2 linked regions of the Gloeobacter violaceus PCC 7421 genome follow. Each later gene encodes a partner of the first gene's protein in a complex. Links are inferred from orthologs where the notes say so. Each region holds a gene or a part of one and is shown on either strand. Other genes may lie near its edges.

The links.
Region 2: the proteins of GLL_RS04760 (region 1) and lpxA are in contact, whole or in part, in a crystal structure (PDB 4J09), measured with the Escherichia coli proteins. The link is inferred for Gloeobacter violaceus PCC 7421 from one-to-one orthologs.

The regions. Positions count from the first base shown.
Region 1 is NC_005125.1:965,962-970,498, reverse strand. What follows is about bases 1,120-4,102. They hold GLL_RS04760 (MFS transporter), read right to left. Parts: upstream 3,275-4,102; coding sequence 1,964-3,274; downstream 1,120-1,963. Other genes in these bases: GLL_RS04755 (L,D-transpeptidase family protein), read left to right, coding at 3,379-4,102; GLL_RS04765 (GNAT family N-acetyltransferase), read left to right, coding at 1,314-1,943. In the rest of the region: GLL_RS04775 (serine/threonine protein kinase), read right to left, coding at 1-536; GLL_RS04770 (hypothetical protein), read left to right, coding at 760-1,098; more of GLL_RS04755, read left to right, coding at 4,103-4,104. UniProt on the Escherichia coli protein: Probably transports across the inner membrane the two dehydrated forms of N-acetylneuraminate (Neu5Ac), 2,7-anhydro-N-acetylneuraminate (2,7-AN) and 2-deoxy-2,3-didehydro-N-acetylneuraminate (2,3-EN).
Region 2 is NC_005125.1:1,986,724-1,991,252, forward strand. Bases 683-3,657 are described here. They hold lpxA (acyl-ACP--UDP-N-acetylglucosamine O-acyltransferase), read left to right. Parts: upstream 683-1,728; coding sequence 1,729-2,586; downstream 2,587-3,657. Other genes in these bases: lpxC (UDP-3-O-acyl-N-acetylglucosamine deacetylase), read left to right, coding at 683-1,263; fabZ (3-hydroxyacyl-ACP dehydratase FabZ), read left to right, coding at 1,260-1,688; lpxB (lipid-A-disaccharide synthase), read left to right, coding at 2,591-3,657. In the rest of the region: lpxD (UDP-3-O-(3-hydroxymyristoyl)glucosamine N-acyltransferase), read left to right, coding at 1-399; more of lpxC, read left to right, coding at 403-682; more of lpxB, read left to right, coding at 3,658-3,754; GLL_RS09680 (cytochrome b6-f complex subunit 4), read right to left, coding at 3,759-4,166; GLL_RS09685 (cytochrome b N-terminal domain-containing protein), read right to left, coding at 4,132-4,529.

The DNA of each region.
Region 1 (4,537 bases):
ATTCCAAAATCGAGCAGCCTGGGATTGCCCTCCGGGTCGATCAAAATATTGGCAGGCTTGAGATCACGGTGGATCACCCGGTGGGCGTGGGCATAGTGCACTGCCTCGCAGACTTTGAGAAACAGCCGCAGCCGTTCGTCTACATCCAGTTTCCGTTCGTTGCAGTAGAGATTGATGGGCTGCCCTTCGACGTAGTCCATCACCAGATAAGGCAGCCCCTGCTCGGTGGTGCCGCCGTCGAGCAGACGGGTGATGTACGGATGATCGAGGCTTGCGAGGATCTGCCGCTCGCCGATGAACCGTTCGCGCAAGCCCGGCCCGTGCAGTTGCGGTTGGAGAATTTTGACGGCGGCGCGCTTGTCGAACTGGCCGTCGTCGCGCTCCGCCAGGTAGACCGCCCCCATGCCGCCCTGGCCGACGGGTCGGATAATCCTGTACGCTCCCAGGCGTTGACCGGCGCTGAGCGGTTCCTCGCCCATCGGTTGAGCGGCTGCGCACCGATATTCATCGTGCTGCGGTGGTGGTTCGACTGCCATGGTCCCCTCGATGCTCTGTACCCTGTACCGGTGTCCCCCGTACTTAGTACGCCGCCCGGCACCCCAGCGGGATCTCGACTCCGCCCAACGACCCGCAGGGCAGGGAGAGTTTGCCTAAGGGGCTTCTCATCAAAACTTCACAAAGCGCTCATTGCCGTCCCTGAGTATGAAGTCATGAGCCCAGAGCGCTCAAAAACACACTTTCAGCCCAGGAGACACCGCCATGCACCGTCGCTTTGCCCCCGTCCTCGCCGCTTTTGCCCTCGTCGCCTTCTGCGTTCCCGCTTTGGCCGTCGACAAAGGTCTGCGCTCGCAGTACCCCGGCCTGAGCGTCCAGCAAATCAAAGACATCCAGGCCGGCAAGACCGTCGCTCCTACCCTGAGCGCCGAGGGCGGCCGCCTCGGTGGGGTGGTCTTCAGCCCCGGCGCCGAGCAGTGCATCGACAACCCGCGTTTCAACCCGGACAACGACGAGAGCGGTCCGCGCGCTTCGGAGCCGTACACCGATTCGACGCCCTACGCGGGCACCGCGACCGCCCTGGCGAGCGCCAACTGCCGCTAAGAGTCAAGCGGCCCGGGTCAACCAACATCGCAAGCGGGTGTCGGTTGACCCGTCGGCTGAGCAGCGCGGCCGGGCGATAGAGTTTTCCTGCCGGACGCGGCGGGTCCAGCGCTGAAAGGTAATGGGTGAGGCCCCGGTGGGTCTCACCTTTCTTGTCCGGCGATCGATGACTCGTGGACGCGGCTGGCTACGATGAATCAGCCGGTCTATTCACCATGTCCATCCGTCCCGCCCGTCCCACCGACAGCCCCGAGATCGCCTACCTGGCCTACCTGGCGAACCGCTCCCACCTGGCGGTGGCTCCCTACGATCTGTTTTTTCCCGGCTCTTTTGAGCAGCGGCTGGGGGTGCTCGAGCAACTGGTGCGCGCCCGAACGGTGACCTGGTTTCACTGGTCGCATTTCGTGGTGGCCGAGGAACAGCGGCGGGTGGCGGCGGTGCTCGCAGGTTACGACAGCCGGGCTGTGGGTCTGCACTGCCTGGGTGAAGCGCTCTACGAAATCGGTTGGGGCGAACGGCAAATTGCCGAGTTGAACGAGCGGGTGGAGCCGTTTGAAGGTTGTACTCCGAGCGAAGGGGAACACGCCTGGAGCATCGACCATGTCGCCACCCTGCCCGCCTATCGCGATCGCGGCCTGGCAAGCGCGCTGCTTATTCACATGGTCGAAAAGGGCCGCGGCCTGGGTTTCTCAGCTGCCCAGCTCAATCTCTACATCGGCAACAGCGCCGCGCAGCGGATCTACGAAAAAGCCGGCTTCCGGCTGGTCGAAAAGTGCACCGATCCCGGTTTCGAAGAGGCGCTCGGCTGTCCGGGGATTGCGCGCATGGTTCTGGCGCTCACGTAGATGACCAGAGTTGCCTTGATTCAGTCCGCCAGTACCTGGCCGCGCGTCTCGATCACCAGGGGAATAAACAGCAGCCCCACCAGCGGCACGAAGCCGACCCAAAAGAGGGTGCTCAGGGCGCTTTGCAGGCTGTTGGCCCCCTGGCTTGCGATGTAGCCCACCAGGAACGGTCCCCCCGCCGCCACGATCCGCCCGACGTTATAACAAAAGCCCGCCCCGGTGGCCCGCAGGCGCGTCGGAAATAATTCCGGCAGGTAATAGGTAAAGCTGCCGAAGACGCCGAAGACCGTGAGGCCGATCGGGAAATACAAATAAAGCCGCACCTCCGGGGGTAGTTCGAGACCGAAGGTGACCAGCAGCGCCGCCCCCGACAACAAAAAATACAGCGCGAACATCGTCCGCCGCCCCAGGTACTTGGCGGCGGGCACGGTGAGCAGGGTGCCGATCAGGCCGCCTAGGTTGAAGCTGTTGGAGGCGATCGCTTTCCAGTTTTCGATCAGACCCTGGGTCTCGGGCTTGGCGAGGCCGCGCAGGGCCGCCTCGCTGGCAGCCAATCCCGTCGCCACCACCGGAATAAACGCCGAGCTGCTCCACCAGGTGAGTAGCGCCGTGACGGCCATCAAAAAGCCGCTCAGGGTCAAAGGCAGGTTCTGCCGTTCGAACAATTCGGCGATGGCGGGGGGCTTCTGCTTGCCTGCCACCTGCTGCCAACGCTCGGGCTCTTTGAGAAAAAGACGCACAAACAGCGCCGCCGCCGCCGGGATGAGCCCGAACAAAAATACGTAGCGCCAGCTGGTCTCGGGGCTCGATTTCAAGAAAACCCCCGCCACCTGCAGATTCAAAAAGGTCGCAAGCAGCAGACCGGCCGGGGCCGCCGTATAAAGAATCGCCCCCGCCTCGACGCGCTTGTTCTCGGGCACCACCTCCGCCACCATCGTCGCCCCCGCCGCCCACTCGCCGCCGATGCCCAGGCTTGCCACCAACCGGCACAGCGCCAGTACCCAGATATTGGGGGCGAAGGCGCAACTGGCGGTGCCCACGGCGTACAGGATGATGGTAAACAGCAGCGTCTTGGTGCGACCGATCTGATCGGCAATCTTGCCGAACAGGATGCCGCCTGCCGCCCACCCCAGCAACAGCAGCGAAGTGAGAATTCCCGTCCACTGCAATGTCGCTTCTTTGGCTTCCGGCGAACCGATGGTCAGCCCCAGCAGGGTCGGCACGCAGTTGGGGGCGACAAAGTTAAAAAGCAGACTGTCGAAAATGTCGAATCCCCAGCCGAGCCAGGCGGCGAAGAGGACCGTCCACTGATAGCGGTTGAGCGAGAGCATGGCGGCAAGAGCGATGTCGGGTGCAGTATAAGGTACATCGTTTGCCCTGCCAACGGTACACCCGCAACTGCTAGATTGTTCGGCGCAGGCTGTGGAGAGTGCGCGTGTCGCGAAGCTGGTGGGTTGCGCTGTTGTGGTTGATCTGGCCCGTTGTGGTCCACGCTGTGCCGATTCCTGAGGATACCGCCCAGTTGATCCTGGTCACCAGTGCCGACTGGCGGGCGACCACCGGCCGTTTGCAGCGCTACGAGCGCTCGGGCGTTACCTGGAAACCTGTGGGCGATCCCTGGCCCATCGTCCTCGGCAGCGGCGGCCTCGGGTGGGGGCAGGGGCTGGCGGCCCCGGCGGCGGGTGGACCCACCAAGCGCGAGGGCGACGGCCGCTCCCCGGCGGGGGTGTACCGGTTGAATGAGACTTATGGCTACAGCAGCGCCCCACCTCCCGGAACAGCCGTGACTTACCGAGCGCTTACCGCTGCCGACCGCTGCGTGGACGACCCGCAAGCCCGCGAGTACAACCGGATCGTCTCCATCGGCCCCGACCGGCCCGAGACCTGGTCTTCCGCCGAGGTGATGCGCCGCGACGACGAACTGTACCGCTGGGTGATCGTGGTGGCTCACAATAGCGATCCGCCCCGGCCCGCGGGCGGATCGTGCATTTTTCTGCACGTCTGGGCCGGTGCGGCCTCGCCCACCGCCGGCTGCACGGCGATGGCGCGCGAGCGGATCGAGACGCTGCTGTCCTGGTTGAGACCCGAGGCCGAGCCGGTCATCGTCCAGCTTCCCGAAGCTGTTTACAAAGTCCTGCGCTCCGGTTGGGGGCTGCCTTGACCGTGCGGCGCATGCAACGTTTTGCGCAGGCGACAGGCTCGTTGGGGTTGCGAGGCGCATAATTTTGCGCAAGCGGATCTCGGTTGGTATTAATCCGCCGAGGAGGTCACGACTGCCATAAACAAAGCGGCAACCCCTTGCAGGGGGTGCCCAACGGCGATCTCAACATTCCCTTGCTCATCGCCCTCTCGCCAAATACCGCCGCCGGATTCGCGCGCCTCAACATCGATCCGCTCGATCCGGCCTATCGGGGCAGCGGCAAGACGATCATCGACAGCCAGGGCAGGCGCGTCGAGTTGCCCGACCCGCAAAAAATCGAACAAGCCTTCGACAATGCGGTGCTCGATGTGCCCTTCGGCCATTTCGAAAGTTCGCCGGACGGCATCAACGACACCACGCAGATCCCGAATCTGTTCACCTTTAGAAGCGGCCC
Region 2 (4,529 bases), 1.0 Mb from region 1 along the record:
GACCGCGCCACCATGGGCCAGACCGAAATCCAGGCGGGCACCAAGATCGATAATCTGGTCCACATCGGCCACAACGACCGCATCGGCCGCCACTGCCTGATCGTCTCCCAGGTTGGTCTTGCAGGCTCGGTCAAAGTCGGCGACCGCACCGTGATCGCTGGGCAGGCGGGGGTGGCCAACCAGACTACCGTGGGCGCCGATTGTTTGGTGCTTGCCCGTTCCGGGGTGACCAAAGATTTGCCCGATCACTCCAAGGTCTCCGGTTTTCCGGCCCAAGATCACCTGCTCGAACTCAAGCAGCAGGCGGCCCGCTCGCGCCTGCCGCAGATCGTCGAGCAGATGCGCCAGATGCAGCGGCGCATCGAGCAATTGGAAGTGCAGCTTTTGGGGAGGCTCTGATCGGTGCAGCAGCAGACCCTAGCCGCCACCGTCCAGCTTTCGGGCATCTCGTTGCACAAGGGGGCGTCCGTCGCCGTGCGGCTGTGCCCGGCTCCTCCGGATAGCGGCCGGTGCTTCGTGCGCGCCGATCTTGCCGGCACCCCGGCGATCCCGGCCCTGGCCCGCGGCTTTCGTCCCAGTCCCCTGTGCACCACCCTCAGCGAGAACGGCGCGGCGATCCAGACCGTCGAGCACGTGCTCGCGGCCCTCTACGGTCTGGGGATCGACAACTGCCGCATCGAGGTGGAAGGTCCCGAACTGCCCATCCTCGACGGCTCCGCCCGCCCCTACGTCGAGGCGGTGGTCCGCTCGGGAACCGTCCGGCAAAACGCTCCCCGGCGCTTCTATCAGATTGCCGAGCCGGTAGCCGTCTACGAGCGCGACGCCTTCGTAGTCGCCATGCCCACCGACACCCCGGCTTTGCAGGTCAGTTACGGCATCGACTTTCCCCACCCGATCGGCCGGCACTGGTTCAGCCTGGAGCTGACCCCTGAGAATTTTGCCCGCGAGGTGGCTCCGGCGCGCACCTTCACCCTCCAGTCCCAGGTCGAACAACTGCTTGCCTGTGGCCTGATTCAGGGAGGCAGCCTCGATTGCGCCCTGGTGGCCGGTGCCGACGACTGGCTCACACCGCCCACCTGGCCCGACGAGCCCGCCCGCCACAAGCTGCTCGATCTGTTGGGGGATTTGAGTCTGGCAGGAGTCGCCCTCAGTGGGCACATCGTCGCCTACAAAGCGGGCCACGCCCTGCACGGCAGGCTCGCCCGCGCCCTTGCCGAAAAGGTTCCCGTTCCATCCGTATGCTCCCAAAAGCCGTCCCAATGATCGACAACATCGAAATTCAGAAGATCCTCGCCCACCGCTACCCGTTTTTACTCGTCGACCGCGTGCTCGTCTTCGAGCCGGGGGTGCGGGCGGTCGGCATCAAAAACGTCACCATCAACGAGCCGTTCTTCCAGGGGCACTTCCCCGGCCGGCCGCTGATGCCGGGGGCCTTGCTCATCGAGGCGATGGCCCAGGTGGGCGGCATCGTCTGCGGGCAGTTGCCCGAGGCGGTGGGCAAGATCCCGCTGCTGGTGGGGGTCAACAAGACCCGCTTTCGCCGCCAGGTGGTGCCGGGTGATCAGGTGATCATCACCGCTGAGGATCTGCGCACCCGCCAGAAGCGCTTCGGGATCATGCAGACCCGCTCGGAGGTCGATGGCAAACTGGTAGCCGAAGCCGAGATTATGTTTTCCCTGGTAGATTGAGTCCAGCCATCTCCCGCCCATGCCACAATCGTCAAAAGTCATGAATCCACCCGCCTTGACGACACCTTTGATCCACCCCTCGGCCGTCATTCACCCGCGGGCTGTCCTGCACGAGAGCGTCCAGGTCGGCCCGTTTGCGGTGGTGGGTGAGCACGTGCGCATCGGGGCGGGCACGGTGGTCGGTCCCCACGCCGTGATCGACGGCTGGACGGAGATTGGCTGCGACAACGTCATCTATAACGGCGCCAGCATCGGCACCCCGCCCCAGGATCTCAAGTACCGCAACGAACCCTCGCGGGTGCGCATCGGCGACAACAACGACATCCGCGAATTTGTCACCGTCAACCGCGGCACCGACAAGGGCAGCGAGACCGTCGTGGGCGACAAGAATCTGTTGATGGCCTACGTGCACGTCGGCCACAACTGCGCCATCGGCGACAATGTCGTGATCACCAACGCCGTGATGCTCGCCGGGCATGTGCACATCGAGTCGCAGGCGCGCATCGGCGGCCTGGTGGGCGTCCACCAGTTCGTGCACATCGGCAGGCTCGCCTACATCGGCGGCATGGCCCGCGTCGACCGCGACGTGCCGCCTTTTACGCTGGTGGAGGGCCACCCGGGCCGCACCCGCGGCCTCAACTGGGTGGGTCTCGAGCGCGCCGGCATCTCCGACGCCGCCGGGGCCGACCGCGAGAGCTACCGGCTGTTGCGCCAGGCCTACAAGTTGCTCTACCGCTCCGCCACGCCCCTCGAAAAAGCCCTGGTCGAGTTGCAGGCCCTGGCGGGCAATCCCTATATCGATCACCTGCACACGTTTTTGAGCCGGTCGGTGGGCGACCCGGCGCGACGCGGTCCCACCCCCGCCGCCCGCAAGCGCCCCGGCGGCGACGACGCCTAAATCGATGGCAGCCCGGCTTTTTGTCAGTACCGGCGAGGTCTCAGGCGACCTGCACGGCAGCTATCTTATCCAGGCGCTGCGCGAGCGCCGTCCGGATCTGGAGATCCAGGCATTAGGCGGCCGGCGCATGGCGCAGTTGGGCATCCCGATGCTGAGCGACACCACCACCCTCTCCTCGATCGGCGTCGTCGAGGCCATTCCTTATATCCTGCCGACCCTGCGCATCCAGGCGCGCCTCAAAAAGCTGCTCACCAGCTTTCGCCCCGACGCGGTGGTGCTCATCGACTACATCGGCTCCAACGTCGGGGTGGGCAAGCTGGCCCAGAAGCTTGGTATCCCGGTGATCTACTACATTGCCCCCCAGGAATGGGTCTGGCGGACTTTTAAGGGAGACACCGCCCAGATCGTCGGTTTTACCGACCTCATCCTCGCCATCTTTCCGGAGGAAGCCCGCTTCTACACCCGCCACGGCGGCAACGTCCGCTGGATCGGCCATCCGCTGGTCGACATCGTCCGCACCACCGTGGGTCGTGCTGAATTTCGCGCGCGCATGGACACCCCAGCGGAGGCGCCGGTGGTAGTACTCACTCCGGCCTCACGCACCCAGGAATTGCGCCATTTGATGCCGCTCTTGTTCGAGACGGCCCGCGCCATCGCCGGGCAGTTGCCGGAGGTACGCTTCTGGCTTTCGGTCTCCACCCCGACCTTCCAGGAGGCCATCGAACGGGGCGCCAAAGCGGCGGGAATCGCCGTGCAGTTCATCCCCCCCGGCAGCAATTACGACGCGCTCGCCGCCGCCGACTTGTTGCTCACCAAATCCGGCACGATCAATTTGGAAGCAGCACTGTTGAACTTGCCCCAGGTGGTGGCCTACCGCGTCGATCCGCGCACCTACTGGTTCGCCAAAAAGATCATGGGCTTTACGATTCCCTACATGTGCCCGGTCAACCTGGTGGAGATGAGTGCCGTGGTGCCCGAATTTTTGCAGGACGAAGCTACGGTCGAGACCCTCTCTGCCGCAAGTTTGGAATTGCTCAAGGACCCCAAAGCTGCCCAGCGCATGCGTGAGGGGTACGCGCGGGTCAAAGCCCAATTGGGTGAACCGGGCGTCATCGCCAGAGGGGCGGAAGCTATCCTCAAGGTGCTCAACGGCACCGGTCTGTCCTGACCGCTTAAACCAGTGTCAAAAAGCCCAGCACGGCGACTCCGAGGTGAATAGCGACAAACGCCGCCCGGCCCAAAAAGCGGCCCCCCGGCAAACGCTTGCCCAAATCGGGCAACAACGGCAGCAGGAACAACCCGGCCACCACCCCGGCCATCGCAGCAAGCCCCAGAATCTTGGCAGGCAGAGCCTTGATGATGAAAAAGGCGGGCAGCATGTACCACTCGGGAAGCACCTCGGGGGTGGCGAAGACGTCGTAGGCTTCGATGAGGCGCGGCGGTTCGAGAACCGTGAGTACTAGCGCCACCCCGATCGATGCAATGACTACCAAAGCAATATCGAAGACCCGCGTATCGAGCGAGCGACCAACGGCGGGCAAGGTTTTAGAAGAGTTTTGCTTTTCTTGCTGCGTATACATGGGAGAACAAAGCCAGTACGGTGAACAAAGGCATCACGACGCTGTGCAACCAGTGGATTCGGGCGATGCTCGCGTCGCTCACCCCCGAACCGTTGAGCAGAAAATACTTGACCGCCGCCCCCAGAACCGGCACATCGGCGAGCAGATTCGCCTCGATCATCAAGCGCCAGTAAGCGTTCTGATCCAAAGGCAAGTAATAACCGGTCACATTCGCGCCGAGCAGCATCAGGCCCATCACCAGACCCGTCCACCACATCCATTTGGCCGGACCGCGAAAATAACCGTACCAGTAGGCCAAAGCGGTAAACGCCAGACTGCACACCAGCGTCAAAGAACTCGCCCACCAGTGCAAGCCGCGCACCG